4 regions of the Streptomyces sp. RK9 genome follow, and region 3 is predicted to be linked to each of the others. Evidence: riboswitches for the same ligand, from Rfam matches in the RefSeq annotation. Region 3 holds a riboswitch; each other region holds the start of a gene.

Region 1 (3,479 bases), on a different replicon from region 3:
TGGAGTTCGGCCTGGTGGACCGGGTCGTGCCACACCGCAGGGCCACGACCACGACCGCCGGGTGAGGCCCGGGTGCTGCCCGAACTGCCGCCGCTGCCTGCCCTGACCCGCGCCGAGGGCGAGCTGATCGACGCCTACCTCGCGGTGGTGGACCTCGTCGGCCGCATCAATCCGGCGCGCGCGGAGCACACGTACGGCGGCCTGCGCGCCGCACAAGCCCTCGTGGTCAGGGCGACGGAGCTGCGGGACGCCCTGAACCTGATGCACCAGCGGGGCGAGGCGGAGGTCCACTCGGCGACGCTGGCCCGGGCGTTGCGCACGCTGGACGGCGAGCGGCGTGCCGCGCGCGTGGCCGTACCGCCGCCTGGTGTCGGCGAAGGGGCGCCGCCGACGGGCGGGTGACCGATCCGTCCGGGGGCGGGGCGACGGGACGACGGGAAGGCGGGAAGGCGGGAAGGCGGGAAGGCGGGAAGGCGGGAAGGCGGAGCAACACGACCACAAGTGGGGTGAGCACACCTATAAACGGCGAGTCGGCCAAGCGTTTCTGCTAGGAGTTGACGGGGCTCTTCGGCGCAGCTTCGGCCGATCCGCCGGAGCCCCGCCCCGAGCCGCCCCGCCTCTCTCGCGACCCCACACCCGAGGTGCGCCGTCTCACCGGCCGGCCTTCGGAGCGCCCCGGCCGCAGCGCGTCCGCGCCGTCCGCCCGTTGGGGGTGCGGACGGCACGGACGGGGGTCGCGCGGCTTCCGGTCCTTACCCGGGGTACGACCAGAGGTGGTAGCTCTTTCAGCGTAGGAAACACTCGCACGCGCGTGCCCCTTGAGTTGCACAACTCCCTTACGCGGCAGCCGGAACCGGACCTTCCGGCGCTGTTCGGGCAATCGTCTCCGACTGTGACCCAGGCCCCTTTCGGGCTCTGTCCACCCGAACAGGTCAGTCGTGAGGAGCCTCACATACGGCCGATTCGGCTCGGTTTTTTCGCCACTCTCGGGTGAAGATCCCTTCCGACGACAAGCCCCCGCCACAAGCGGCGGGGCGGTCCGGGCGGACGCCGAGTCCTGCCGCCACCCGGATGACCGGTCGACATCTGTGCATCGGCAGGAGTGGAGGACCCAGCAAGGCGGGCTGTCCGGGAGACCGGCCGGCCCTTGGGGTGAAGTCGTTGTACGACCGGGCATCTTCGCCTGCCCGAACCCGACAGGTCATCCTTCACAGGCGGCTGACGAAGGGTTGCGCATGACTGCGCTGAATCGTGTTCCGTCGCTGCTGACGAGGGCCGGTACCGCATCGGCACTCACGCTCGCCGCCGTGGGCGGCACCATCGTGGCCCCCGGACTCGTCTCCGAGGCCGAGGCAGCCACACACGGGACGAAGGCGCTCAAGATCGCGGCTTCCAAGAAGGGCTCTCCCTACGGCTACGGGGCCGTGGGACCGCACCGGTTCGACTGCTCGGGCCTCACGCTCTACTCGTACAAGCGCGTGGGCAAGAAGCTGCCGCGAACCGCCGCGCAGCAGTACAACAAGACCCGGCATGTCTCCAAGGCCAACCGCACCCGCGGCGACCTGGTGTTCTTCCACTCCGGCCGGAACGTCTACCACGTCGGCATCTACGCCGGCAAGAACAAGATCTGGCACGCGCCGAAGCGGGGCACCGTGGTGCGCCTGGAGAAGATCTGGAGCAACAGCGTCTGGTACGGCCGGGTCCGCTGACCCGGGTGCCGGGAGGGCGGTGCCTTCGGGCAGGCACCGCCGTCCGGGCGTGATCCGGCCGACGCGAGGAGTGGTTCGCGTCGCACCGGGATACTCGTAGTGCATGTCCGAGAACGATCCCGACGGCGGCCCCCGGTCATCGGGCACCGCCGCGCACGACCACAGCCGAGGCCGCGACGAGACCCCGCTGGAACGCGCCGACCGCAACTTCCTCGAGCTCCTCCAGGAGCTGAGGGTCACTCAGACCGGCGTGCAGCTCCTCTTCGCGTTCCTGCTCACCCTCGCCTTCACCCCCCGCTTCCCGTCGCTCGACGCCCTCCAGCGCGCCACATACGTGACCACGCTGCTGCTCGCCGTCCTCGCGGCCGCGCTGTTCACCGCTCCCGCCGCCCTGCACCGGGGACTGTTCGCGCGTGGCGCGAAGCCGCTCGTCGTCACGGTGTCGTCCCGGCTCGCCGGAGCCGGACTCGCCGTCCTCGTCCTGGCGCTCACCGGGTCGGTGCTTCTCGTCGTGGACGTGGCGGCGAGCCGGACCGGCGCCTTCTGCGCCGCCGGGGCCACGCTGCTGGTGTGCGGTGGCCTGTGGGGGCTGCTGCCGTGGGGGATCGCGCGACGGCAGGGGGACGAGCGCGGGCCCGTCTGATCGGGCTGCGTCGACAGGTCGGGCTACGCGACCAGCGGTTCCGCGAGCAGCACCACACCCAGCGCCGAGAGCACCACGCCGGTGCCGCCCTCGATCGCCCGGGCCACGACCGGTCGGCGCAGCCAGCGGCCGAGCCGGTCCACGAGCAGCGCGACGGCCGGGAACCACAGCAGCGCGAAGGCCACGACGATCGTGGCGAGCAGCAGCGTGCGGGGCATCGCGGGGCTCCCCTCGGGCACGAACTGAGGCAGCACGCTCAGGAACGTCAGGGACGCCTTGGGGTTGAGGGCGTTGGTGAGGAAGCCCTCGCGCAGGCCGCCGCCACGCCCGCCGCCGGGGTCCTGCACGGCCGTCACCCCCTCGGGCCGCTCCCCCACCGCCCCCACCGCCTCCACCCCGGGCGGCCGCACCGCCGATCGCAGCGCCCGCACCCCCAGGTACAGCACATAACCGCCACCCACCACCTGCAGCGCGCGGAACAGCGCGGGCACCGCCGCGAGCACGGCCGCGACGCCCGCGACGGCGAGCGCCGTGTGCACCAGGAGTCCCGCCGCGATGCCGAGCGCACACAGGACTCCGGCGCGGCGGGAGGCGAGCGCGTTGCGTACGACGACGGTGAAGTCGGCGCCGGGCATGGCGACCATGCCTGCGGCGACGCCGGTGAAGGCGACCAGTTGAGCGTCCATGACGGCCACTGTGCCGTGAGTCAGCCTTCAGCAGGTATGTGAGATCTTCTGCGTCTTCCTTAAGCATCTGTTTATGCTGGGCTCCCCGTAAGATCCGGCGGCGGTCCCGGAAGGCCGGGGCCGGGGCGTTCGCGTACCGCCGCAGGACCGCGGTCCACAGCCACAGGAAGAGGCACGTCATGTACGACCCGACGCGGCTCGCGGCGCTCGTGGCGGTCTCCGAAGCCGGTTCCATCACCCGCGCCGCCGAACGGCTCGGCTATACGGTGCCCGCGCTCTCCCAGCAGCTCGCCAAGCTGGAGCGGGAGGCGGGCGCGGCCCTGCTGGTGCGGCACCACCGGGGTGCCCGGCTCACCGGCGCGGGCGAGCTGCTCCTGGCGCGCGCCCGCCGGGTCCTGGACGAGATGGAGCTGGCCCGGCACGAGCTGGCGCAGCTCGTGG
Region 2 (3,479 bases), 1.8 Mb from region 3:
AGAGCGGCGGCGCGTGGAGCGCCAAGGGCGACGGGTACTACGGCGGTCTGCAGCTGACGCAGGACACCTGGGAGAGCTACGGCGGCCTCGCGTACGCGCCGAGCGCCGACCAGGCGAGCCGCTCCCAGCAGATCGCCGTCGCCGACAAGGTCCTCGCCGACCAGGGCCCGTCCGCGTGGCCGAACTGCGGCCCGGCCGCGGGCCTCAGCAAGGGCGGCGCGGCCGCCGACGTCGACCCGGGCCTCCCGCCCGCCCCGTCGACGTCCCCGGAGTCGTCCGACGGCGCCGAGGGCTCCAAGGGCTCCAAGGACGGCGAGAAGGGCGAGAAGGGCGACAAGGGCACCGGCGACGCCGCCGACGCCAAGGGCAAGGACCGTGGCGCGGACGCCGAGGACGACAAGGGCGAGGAAACCGGCAAACACCGCAAGCCCGACAACAGCGGCTCGGCCGACGAGAGTGACGAACGCGACAAGGGCGGGCAGAGGGGCGAGAAGGGCGCGGACGAGGACGGCAAGTCCGGCGACCGCGACAGCACTTCGCCCGAGGCCGGCTCCGAGGCGGGCCGTGAGCCGTCGGGCGCCGACGAGTCCGCGGAGGGCTCCGAGGACTCCTCCGGCCTTCCGTCCGGCCGCCACCGCGGCTCCAGCGCCGACGAGGCCGACGGGACGGAGAAGGGCGGCGCGGGCTCCGCGGGCCGCCACGCGTCGCGCGGTGAAGGGCGCGACGCGCGTGACGCCACCGACCCCGCGGGCACCTACACGGTCCGCTCCGGCGACAACCTCTCGCAGATCGCCGACCGGCACGACCTTGACGGCGGCTGGTCCACCCTCTACGCGGAGAACAAGCGCACCGTGGGCGGTGACCCGGATCTCATCCTCCCCGGTCAGCGCCTCGACCTGAGCGAGGAAGAGGCCGCGGAGGCGGACCGGAAGTAGGCGTCGCCGGGCGGAAATTGACTGGCAGTTCGGGGTGAATGTCCGGGTTAAAGACGGTGAGAGGCAAGTGAGAGATGGGTCTCAGAAGCCCTGATCGTCTTTGAAATTCCGGTGATTGCCTGTCTACGGTCGTGACCGCTCGCCACAGCGGGCCCCGCCGGTCGGTACGCCGAATCCTGCCAACGGCCGGACGGGAACAGTCGTCGCTTCGAGCGCCGAAGGCAGGAGCGGGGGACCCAAGGTAAGCGCCGGGCCCACGCGTTGAGCGGCCAGCGGCCGCGCGACGCGCAGGACCGGCTAGGGGTGAAGTCGTACGGAAGCCGTACGGCCGGGCACTCACCCGCCCGAACCCGACAGCTCACCTCGCAGGCGTCGGTGAGGGGATCACTCCATGCTGCTTTCCGGCAAGGGCAAGCACCGTCGTCCGTCCAAGGCCACCCGCGCGGCCGCCGTCGTCGGTGTCACCGGCGCCGCCGTCGCCGCCCCGCTGATGGCCGCCGGCACCGCGAACGCCGCCACCGTCGACCAGTGGGACCGGGTCGCCCAGTGCGAGTCCGGCGGCAACTGGTCCATCAACACCGGCAACGGCTACTACGGCGGCGTGCAGTTCTCCGCCTCCACCTGGGCCGCCTACGGCGGTACGAAGTACGCGGCCACCGCCGACAAGGCCTCCAAGGCCCAGCAGATCGAGATCGCCGAGAAGGTCCTCGCGGGCCAGGGCAAGGGTGCCTGGCCGAGCTGTGGCGTGGGCCTCACCAGCGCCCCGTACAACGGTGGCGGTGCCGAGAAGCCGCAGCAGCAGCCGCAGCAGCAGGCCAAGCCCCAGCAGCAGCCGCAGCAGGCTCAGCCGCAGCAGCAGGCCAAGCCGCAGCCGAAGCCGCAGCAGGCCGCCCCGCAGACCGAGTCGAAGAAGACCGTCCAGACCCCGACCGGCAAGGTCGTGAAGAAGGGCGACGGCGAGTACAAGGTCAAGACGGGCGACACCCTGTCCAAGATCGCCGACGAGCACGACGTCAAGGGCGGCTGGCACAAGGTGTACAAGCTCAACGGCGACATCATCTCCGACGCCGACGTGATCTACCCGGGCCAGCAGCTGCACCTCAGCTGAGCCTGAGCCCGACCCGCGCCCTGTCCGGCCCGTCCGGACAGGGCCCCCGCTCCGCCCCGCGGAGCGCCCCCGTCCCCACGGGTCTCCCTCGCCCCGGTGCGCGTATCCCCCGTACGCACCGGGGCGAGGTGCTGTCCGGGGGGCGTCCCCGCCGGTCCCGGTGCGCGCCGAGGTCGTCCCCGAGTACGCCCAGGGCGAAGCTACCGGCCGGTAAGAACCTGTGGTTCCGTCCGGATTCCCAGGGAATTGGCCCGATGGCCGTCCCACGGGGCGGGCGGTCGGCTGGCCGAAGCTCCCGGGCCCGTTAGGCTCAGGAGACGCAGGGCCGATGAAGACCATGCAAGCCATGCGCAAGCCCGCGCCCCCAGTGGTGCACGCCATGCGCCCCTAGCGTCACATCCCATAAGGAGATGCTCGTGCCGTCCATCGACGTCGTCGTAGCCCGGGAAATCCTGGACTCCCGAGGCAACCCCACGGTCGAGGTCGAGGTCGGCCTCGACGACGGGTCCACCGGCCGCGCCGCGGTCCCGTCGGGCGCCTCCACCGGTGCCTTCGAGGCCATCGAACTGCGTGACGGAGACGCCAACCGCTACGGCGGCAAGGGCGTCGAGAAGGCCGTCCTCGCCGTCATCGAGCAGATCGGCCCGGAGCTCGTCGGCTACGACGCCACCGAGCAGCGCCTGATCGACCAGGCGATGTTCGACCTCGACGCCACCGACAACAAGGGCTCGCTCGGCGCCAACGCCATCCTCGGCGTCTCCCTTGCCGTCGCCCACGCCGCCTCCGAGGCGAGCGACCTGCCGCTCTTCCGCTACCTGGGCGGCCCGAACGCGCACCTGCTGCCCGTTCCGATGATGAACATCCTGAACGGCGGGTCCCACGCGGACTCCAACGTCGACATCCAGGAGTTCATGATCGCCCCGATCGGCGCGGAGTCCTTCTCCGAGGCGCTGCGCTGGGGCGCCGAGGTCTACCACACGCTGAAGAAGGTCCTGAAGACCAAGGGCCTGTCGACCGGCCTCGGCGACGAGGGCGGCTTCGCGCCGAACCTGGACTCCAACCGCGCCGCCCTCGACCTCATCGTCGAGGCCATCAAGCAGGCCGGTTACGTCCCCGGCGAGCAGATCGCGCTCGCCCTCGACGTCGCCGCGTCGGAGTTCTACAAGGACGGCAAGTACGAGTTCGAGGGCAAGTCCCGCTCGGCCGCCGAGATGACCGAGTACTACGCCGAGCTCGTCGAGGCGTACCCGCTCGTGTCCATCGAGGACCCGCTGTTCGAGGACGACTGGGCGGGCTGGAAGGTCATCACCGACAAGCTGGGCGACAAGGTCCAGATCGTCGGCGACGACCTCTTCGTCACCAACCCCGAGCGCCTGGCCCGCGGCATCGAGGAGGGCTCCGCCAACGCCCTCCTGGTGAAGGTCAACCAGATCGGT
Region 3 (3,479 bases):
CGGCTTCCTGACCCAGATGAAGGCGATGAGCGCGGGCACGGCCCGGTTCAGCCCCGCGATGCTGCACGGCGCGTTGACCATGTTGATCACTGGAGTCGCCCTCGTCGGGTTGAACCAGGCTGACGACAACACGGTCAACAACGTCAAGATCGGAATCAAGCTCGCGCTGCTGATCGTGATTCTCGGGCTCGTGTACGTGAAGCGGGACGAGGAGAAGGTCGACAAGGGGATGTTCGGTGCGGTCGGCGGCCTCACGACGGCGAACATCTTCATCGCGGTGCTCTGGACGTGACCGCGGCCCCCTGACGCGAAATGCCCCGCACGCGCGCGTGCGGGGCATTTTCGGCTCCAGGGCTCACGCAGGCCGGACCACGCTGTGGATCGGCATGTAGTAGATCGACTCGACGCGGACGTTCGCACCCGGCTTCGGGGCGTGGATCATCTTGCCGTCGCCGATGTAGATCCCGACGTGGCTGATGTCGTCGTAGAAGAAGACCAGGTCCCCCGGCTTGGCCTGGGAGGTCGGCACGGTCGTGCCGACCTTCACCTGGTCCCAGGTGGTGCGCGGCAGCGAGATCCCGGCGGTCTTCCAGGCCGCCTGCGTGAGCCCGGAGCAGTCGTAGGAGCCGGGCCCCGTGGCGCCCCACACGTAGGGCTTGCCCATCTGCTTCTCGGCGAAGGCGATCACCTTCTGGGCCTTGGCCGCGTATCCGCTGCCCGTGCCCGACCCCGAGCCGGAACCCGTGTCCGAGCCCGAGCCCGCCCCGGAGCCGCTGTCCGAGCCGGAGTCCGAGCCGGGCCCCGAACCCTCCTCCTGACCCTGCTCACGCTCCCGCTCGCGCCGCTCCGCGGCCTCCTTGGCCTTCCGCTCGCGCTCCTCCGCGGCCTGCTTGCGCGCCAGCTCGGCCGCCTTGCGCTTGGCGGCCTCCTCCTTGCGCTTCTCGATCGCCGCGAGCCGCGCCTTCTCCTCGGCGGTCAGCTTCGACAGGAGCGAGCGGGCCTCGGTCAGCTTGGTCTGTACGGTCCGCTTGCTCGACCGGAGGTCGTCCCGCGAGTCCTGCAACGACTTCAGGCTCTTCGTGGCCTTCGTGCGCTGCTTGGTCGCCGCGACCTGCTGGGTCTGGTAGTCGTCGACGGCCTTCTTCTGGCGGCTGGTGAGCCGGTCCGCGAGGTGGTTCTGGTCGAAGAAGCCCTTGGGGTCGTCGGCGAGCATCATCGCGGCGGTCTCGGAGACGGCACCGGTGCGGTACTGCGCGGCGGCGAAGGAACCCAGCTCCTGCCGGGCCTCGTTCAGCCGGTCCGTGCGCTTGGCGACGTCGTCCAGGAGCCGGTCGGCCTTCTTGCGCTGCTTGTCGGTGCGCTCCTTGGCCGAGTTGTACTTCTGCGTGGCCACCCCGGCCTGCTGGTAGAGGTCGTCGACCTTCTTCTGGACCTCTTCGAGGCTCGGCTTGCCCGGCTCGGAGGGGGCGGACGGCGCGGCGTTCGCGCTCTGCGACAGCAGGGCCACCGACGTCAGGGCGGCCGTCGTGATGCCGAGGGCGGGGGTCGTGCGTATGAGGGCTGAGCGGCTGCGCGGCTTGCGGTGCGACGCCAAAGCTGGCGACTCCTTCCGTGGACCGCCTACCGGGTTAGCTGTCGGGTTCGGGCGGGTGCTTCGGAAGGCTGCCCTACCGCTCCGTACGCCGTACGGAGCGGATTCACCCCAAAGAACATGGTGGGTCCCCGGCTCCGAACACGTCGGACTCGGCGGAGGCCGCGCGGGACCGGCGGGGATCGCCGGTGGGGGGACGTGCGGCCCGCGCAGCACGCTAGCCAACTCCCGTGGCACGAGGGAAGGATGATGTTCGATATGCCCGATACATTTTCGTGACTTCACGAGGCCCTTGGCGCCGCGCTGACGCGGACGGCCGGGGCCGTGGCACAGCGTGACGCCCCGGGTGCGCAGCGCGGCTGTGGCCGGAACCGGGCGGGCTCAAGGCGGCCTCGTGGAACCCGGGGCGGGTTGTCAGTGGGGCCGCCTAGACTCGGGAGGCGATGAGCAGCCTCTTTGACGACAGCTTCCTGGCGGACCTCAAGCCCTCGCAGGGCCACGACGAGGAACCCCCGCCGCCGCCCGAGGACAGCGCTCCGGAGCCCATTCCGGACGACCTGTTCCAAGGGAAGTTCGACGCGCCCGCACCCCGGGACGCGTACTACCGCGACGGTGCCCCCCGCCCGGCGATCGACCCGGCGGCGCTGCTCGACGGCCTGAACGAGAACCAGCGCGCGGCCGTCGTGCACGCGGGCTCCCCGCTGCTCATCGTCGCCGGCGCGGGATCCGGCAAGACGAGGGTGCTCACCCACCGCATCGCGTACCTCCTCGCGGAGCGCGGCGCGCACCCCGGCCAGATCCTCGCGATCACGTTCACGAACAAGGCCGCGGGCGAGATGAAGGAGCGCGTCGAGCAGCTCGTCGGCCCGCGCGCGGGCGCGATGTGGGTGTCGACGTTCCACAGCGCGTGCGTGCGCATCCTGCGCCGGGAGTACAAGAAGCTGGGCTTCACGTCCTCCTTCTCGATCTACGACGCCGCCGACTCCAAGCGTCTGATGGCCCTGGTCTGCCGGGACCTGGACCTCGATCCGAAGAAGTTCCCGCCGAAGTCCTTCAGCGCCAAGATCTCGAACCTGAAGAACGAGCTGATCGACGAGGAGGACTTCTCCGCCCAAGCTGCCGACGGCTTCGAGAAGACGCTCGCCCAGGCGTACGCGATGTACCAGTCGCGCCTGCGCGAGGCCAACGCCCTCGACTTCGACGACCTGATCATGACGACGGTGAACCTGCTGCGCGCCTTCCCGGACGTGGCCGAGCACTACCGCCGCCGCTTCCGCCACGTGATGGTCGACGAGTACCAGGACACCAACCACGCGCAGTACGCCCTGGTGCGCGAGCTGGTGGGCCCTTCCGGAGAGGGCCAGGACCCGGGCGAGCTGTGCGTCGTCGGTGACGCCGACCAGTCCATCTACGCCTTCCGCGGCGCCACGATCCGCAACATCCTCCAGTTCGAGGAGGACTACCCGGACGCGACCACGATCCTCCTGGAGCAGAACTACCGCTCCACGCAGACGATCCTGACCGCCGCCAACGCCGTCATCGAGCGCAACGAGAGCCGCCGCCCCAAGAACCTGTGGACCAACGCGGGCGCGGGCGCCCGCATCACCGGGTACGTGGCGGACACCGAGCACGACGAGGCCCAGTTCGTCGCCGACGAGATCGACCGCCTCACCGACGCGGGCGACGCCAAGGCCGGCGACGTGGCGATCTTCTACCGCACGAACGCCCAGTCCCGTGTCTTCGAAGAGATCTTCATCCGCGTCGGCCTGCCCTACAAGGTCGTCGGCGGCGTGCGGTTCTACGAGCGCAAGGAAGTCCGCGACGTCCTCGCGTACTTGAGGGTCCTCGCCAACCCCGAGGACGCCGTCCCGCTGCGCCGCATCCTGAA
Region 4 (3,479 bases), 1.2 Mb from region 3:
ACGGTCGCGACCAGCGGGCTGTTCGTGGTGTCGGGGCTCGTCGCGCTCGTCGGGCAGCTGCGGATCACCGACTGGTGCAAGCGCACGTGGACGCGGGAGCAGTGTCTGGCCGCCGGGCTCGCCCTGATGGGCGCCGCGTTCCTGCCGCCCGCCCTCGGCGGACCCGGGTACGCGGGCGTCACGGCGCTGCTGCTGTGCGCGGCGGCCCTGGCGGCCGCGAACGCCGTGCTCTACCCCTTCGAGATGGACACCGTCGTCTCGCTCGCGGGGGAGAGGTGGGTGGCCACGCACTACGGCCTCTACAACACGGTCTGCGGCGTCGGCATCACCGCGGGGAACCTCGCGATGGGCGCCCTGCTCGACGTGGCGGACGACCGGGGGCTGCCCGCGGTGCCGTGGCTCGCGCTCGCCGCGCTCGGCGCCGGCTGCGCGCTGGCGCTGCGCTCCCTCGGCAGGTCCGGTCGGCTCGCGGCGCCGGTGCCGGTGCTCGGGGGTGACGCCGCCTGACCCTCGCGCGCCCGGGGCGTGCGGTGCCGGTTCTGCTCGGCCGCACGCCTCCGGGCGCGTCCCCGCCCCACCACACGGCTCACCCACTCGGCCCACATCAGGTCGCCCCGGGCTCCCGCTGCGGGAAGCCTGGATGGGCCGACGCGGCGCTGATGCGGTGGAGTGGAGTGGTGGTGGTTGCTGTGCGTGGTGGGGGGCCGGACGGTGCGCAGGGCGGCCCGGCCCACCCCCGCCCCCGTAAGAAGGCCCGCCTCTCCCAGCCAACCATCGCCCCCGGCGGCACCACCCGCACCCTCCCCCGCGAGCGGGCCCTCGTCCGCGCGCTGCCCCCGCTCCTCCTCGTCGCCGGGATCTGCTTCGACATGCTCACGCCGCCCGAGTTCACCGCGTCCCCGCTGTTCGCCGCGGCGCCCCTGATCACCGCCCCGTTCTTCCGGCTTCGGACCACCGTCGCGACCGCCGCCGTGTCCTGCGCCGCCGTGCTCGTGCTGCGCCTGAGCCACCGCGTGGACGGCGCCGACGTCCAGGTCATCACCGAGTTCCTGACGATGCTGACCGTCGGCGCCCTCGCCGTCGTCATCAACCGGGTCGTCCGCCGCGGCGACGCCCGCCTCGCCTCCGCCCGGTCCATCGCCGAGGCCACCCAGCGCGCGGTCCTGCCGCAGCCCGACCCGCGGATCGGCGGCCTGGACATCGCCGCGCGGTACGAGGCGGCGGAGGCCGACGCGTTCATCGGCGGGGACCTGTACGCCGTGCAGGACACCCCGCACGGGGTGCGGCTCGTCGTCGGTGACGTACGGGGCAAGGGGATGGGGGCGGTGGCCGCCGTCGCCGTCGTCATCGGGGCCTTCCGGGAGGCCGCCGAGCAGGAGGCCACGCTGGAGGCGGTGGCGCAGCGCCTGGAGCGGGCGCTGGCCAGGGAGGGGATGCGGCGGGACGGGCTCGACGCCTTCGAGGGGTTCACCACGGCGGTCCTCGTGGAGATCCCGCGCGGCGACGAGGGCACCGTACGCATCATCAACCGCGGCCACCCCGAACCACTGATGCTGCGCGCCGACGGACGTCTGTGCGTGCTCTCGCCGTCCGAGCCCGCGCTGCCGCTCGGCATGGGCGACCTCGGCACCTGGCCGGACCGCGCCGACCAGACCCCGTTCCCGCCGGGGGCCACGCTGCTGCTCTACACCGACGGGCTCTCCGAGGCCCGGGACGAGGACGGCGAGTTCTACGTCCCCGCCACCCGGCTCGGCGGCCGGATCTTCCCCGGGCCCGCCGGACCCGACTCACTGCTCGCGACCCTCGTCGACGAGGTCCGCCGGCACACCGGGGGCGGTGCCACGGACGACCTGGCGATGCTCGCCGTACGCCGTCCGATCACGGTCGGTGACTGAAGGGCACCCCTCCGCAGCCTGATTGGCGCGGTGTCAGCAAGCCGTGGAGATCCAGAACGCTGCGGTGCGTCATGGGCTCCGCTCAACTCGCCCTACTCCAGCCGCTGATGTCCCTTGTGTTCGTAGCGTAAGCGTTAACGATCAGACGGAACAGCTTGGAATACGGCACCGCTGTCTATTAACGTTCGATAACGCAGCGCGGTCGTCCCAGCCGGCACTCAAGTCGGCTCCGTGCGCACGCGCCTAATCCCGCAAGGGAGCCGGGGAACCACCACATTGGGGTGAATCGGGCACGCACCACGCCCGTAGGAGACCTTCCTGCTCCGAACCCGTCAGCTAACCCGGTAGGCGAGAAGGAAGGAAAGGAGTGCGCCCCAGTGGCGTCCAACCGGCCTGCCCCCGAAGCGCTCTACGTACCGAACGACGAATCCGCCGAAGGACCCGAGGGTCCCACCGGATTCGGCGGGTACGCCCCCCAGGAGCCGTGGGAGGAGTGGAACCCCACCGCGGAGTCCATCCGCCCCGTGCGCGGCAGGCACCGGGTCCACAAGAAGGGCGGCGGCGGCCTCGCGCGCAGCTCCACCGTCCTCGGCGTCGGCGTCATCGCGGCCGTGGGCGCGGGCGGCATCGCCACCGCGCAGGGCGGCAAGCCCCCGGTCTCCATCGCCATGCCGGACATGTCGGCGGTCACCGACCAGCTCCCCGAGGCCAAGTCCCTGCCGGGCGTGGGCTCCCTGATATCCGACGACGACGGAGGTGCCGGCGGCGCCGACACCGCCACCGTCGCGGCCGCCGCGCCGCTCAGCTCCGCGGGCGTCACCACCGCCGACGCCGAGCGCGGCACCACCGGCGCGGGCGAGGCCCTGCGCGCCCGCATCATGCAGCAGGCCGAGAACCAGCAGCACCAGGCGGAGGACGCCCAGCGCATCGCCGCCGAGGACGCCGCCGTGAAGAAGGCCGCCGAGCAGGCCAAGGCCCAGCAGGGCAAGGCGGAGGCCGCCGCGAAGGCCAAGGCCGCCGAGGAGAAGCGCAAGAAGGAGGAGGCCGCGCGCAAGAAGGCGGAGGCGGAGCGCCTCGCCAAGCTCGCCAAGAGCTTCTCGCTGCCCACCTCCTCGTACACCCTCACCTCGCACTTCGGCGACTCCGGTTCCATGTGGTCCTCCGGCCAGCACACCGGCCTCGACTTCGCCGCCCCCACCGGCACGCCCCTCAAGGCCGTGCACACGGGCACCATCAAGTCGGCGGGCTGGTCCGGTTCGTACGGCTACCGCACGGTCCTGGAGCTGAAGGACGGCACCGAGATCTGGTACTGCCACCAGTCCTCGATGAGCGTCAGCGTCGGCCAGAAGGTCACCACGGGCGAGGTCATCGGCCGCGTCGGCGCGACCGGCAACGTCACCGGACCGCACCTCCACATGGAGGTCCACACCAGCGGCGGCGCCAACATCGACCCGCTGGCCTGGCTGCAGGGCAAGGGCCTCAACCCGTAACACCCAAGGCTCCGGCGGTCCTGGCGACGACCCCCCGACGCCAGGGCCGCCGGTCGGAACCCGCGACGGCGGAGCCGCATCCGGGAGCGGGGCC

The links. Region 3 has a riboswitch for cyclic di-AMP ahead of AB6L24_RS29150 (NlpC/P60 family protein). Riboswitches for the same ligand answer to the same signal wherever they lie in the genome.
Region 1: another riboswitch for cyclic di-AMP. It lies ahead of AB6L24_RS14420 (C40 family peptidase); the one in region 3 lies ahead of AB6L24_RS29150 (NlpC/P60 family protein).
Region 2: another riboswitch for cyclic di-AMP. It lies ahead of AB6L24_RS20730 (transglycosylase family protein); the one in region 3 lies ahead of AB6L24_RS29150 (NlpC/P60 family protein).
Region 4: another riboswitch for cyclic di-AMP. It lies ahead of AB6L24_RS23460 (M23 family metallopeptidase); the one in region 3 lies ahead of AB6L24_RS29150 (NlpC/P60 family protein).

The regions. Positions count from the first base shown of each region.
Region 1 covers NZ_CP173703.1:3,494,695-3,498,173, reverse strand. The annotation lists gene AB6L24_RS14430 (ATP-dependent Clp protease proteolytic subunit) at 1-65, shown strand, start outside; gene AB6L24_RS14425 (hypothetical protein) at 73-402, shown strand; cyclic di-AMP (ydaO/yuaA leader) riboswitch at 1,068-1,233, shown strand; gene AB6L24_RS14420 (C40 family peptidase) at 1,236-1,709, shown strand; gene AB6L24_RS14415 (DUF6328 family protein) at 1,813-2,352, shown strand; gene AB6L24_RS14410 (LysE family translocator) at 2,376-3,038, opposite strand; gene AB6L24_RS14405 (LysR family transcriptional regulator) at 3,218-3,479, shown strand, end outside.
Region 2 covers NZ_CP173704.1:131,739-135,217, reverse strand. The annotation lists gene AB6L24_RS20735 (transglycosylase family protein) at 1-935, shown strand, start outside; cyclic di-AMP (ydaO/yuaA leader) riboswitch at 1,139-1,322, shown strand; gene AB6L24_RS20730 (transglycosylase family protein) at 1,327-2,043, shown strand; gene eno (phosphopyruvate hydratase) at 2,454-3,479, shown strand, end outside.
Region 3 covers NZ_CP173704.1:1,969,117-1,972,595, forward strand. The annotation lists gene AB6L24_RS29145 (hypothetical protein) at 1-292, shown strand, start outside; gene AB6L24_RS29150 (NlpC/P60 family protein) at 356-1,594, opposite strand; cyclic di-AMP (ydaO/yuaA leader) riboswitch at 1,602-1,759, opposite strand; gene pcrA (DNA helicase PcrA) at 2,035-3,479, shown strand, end outside.
Region 4 covers NZ_CP173704.1:759,616-763,094, reverse strand. The annotation lists gene AB6L24_RS23470 (MFS transporter) at 1-507, shown strand, start outside; gene AB6L24_RS23465 (PP2C family protein-serine/threonine phosphatase) at 690-1,895, shown strand; cyclic di-AMP (ydaO/yuaA leader) riboswitch at 2,126-2,261, shown strand; gene AB6L24_RS23460 (M23 family metallopeptidase) at 2,273-3,385, shown strand.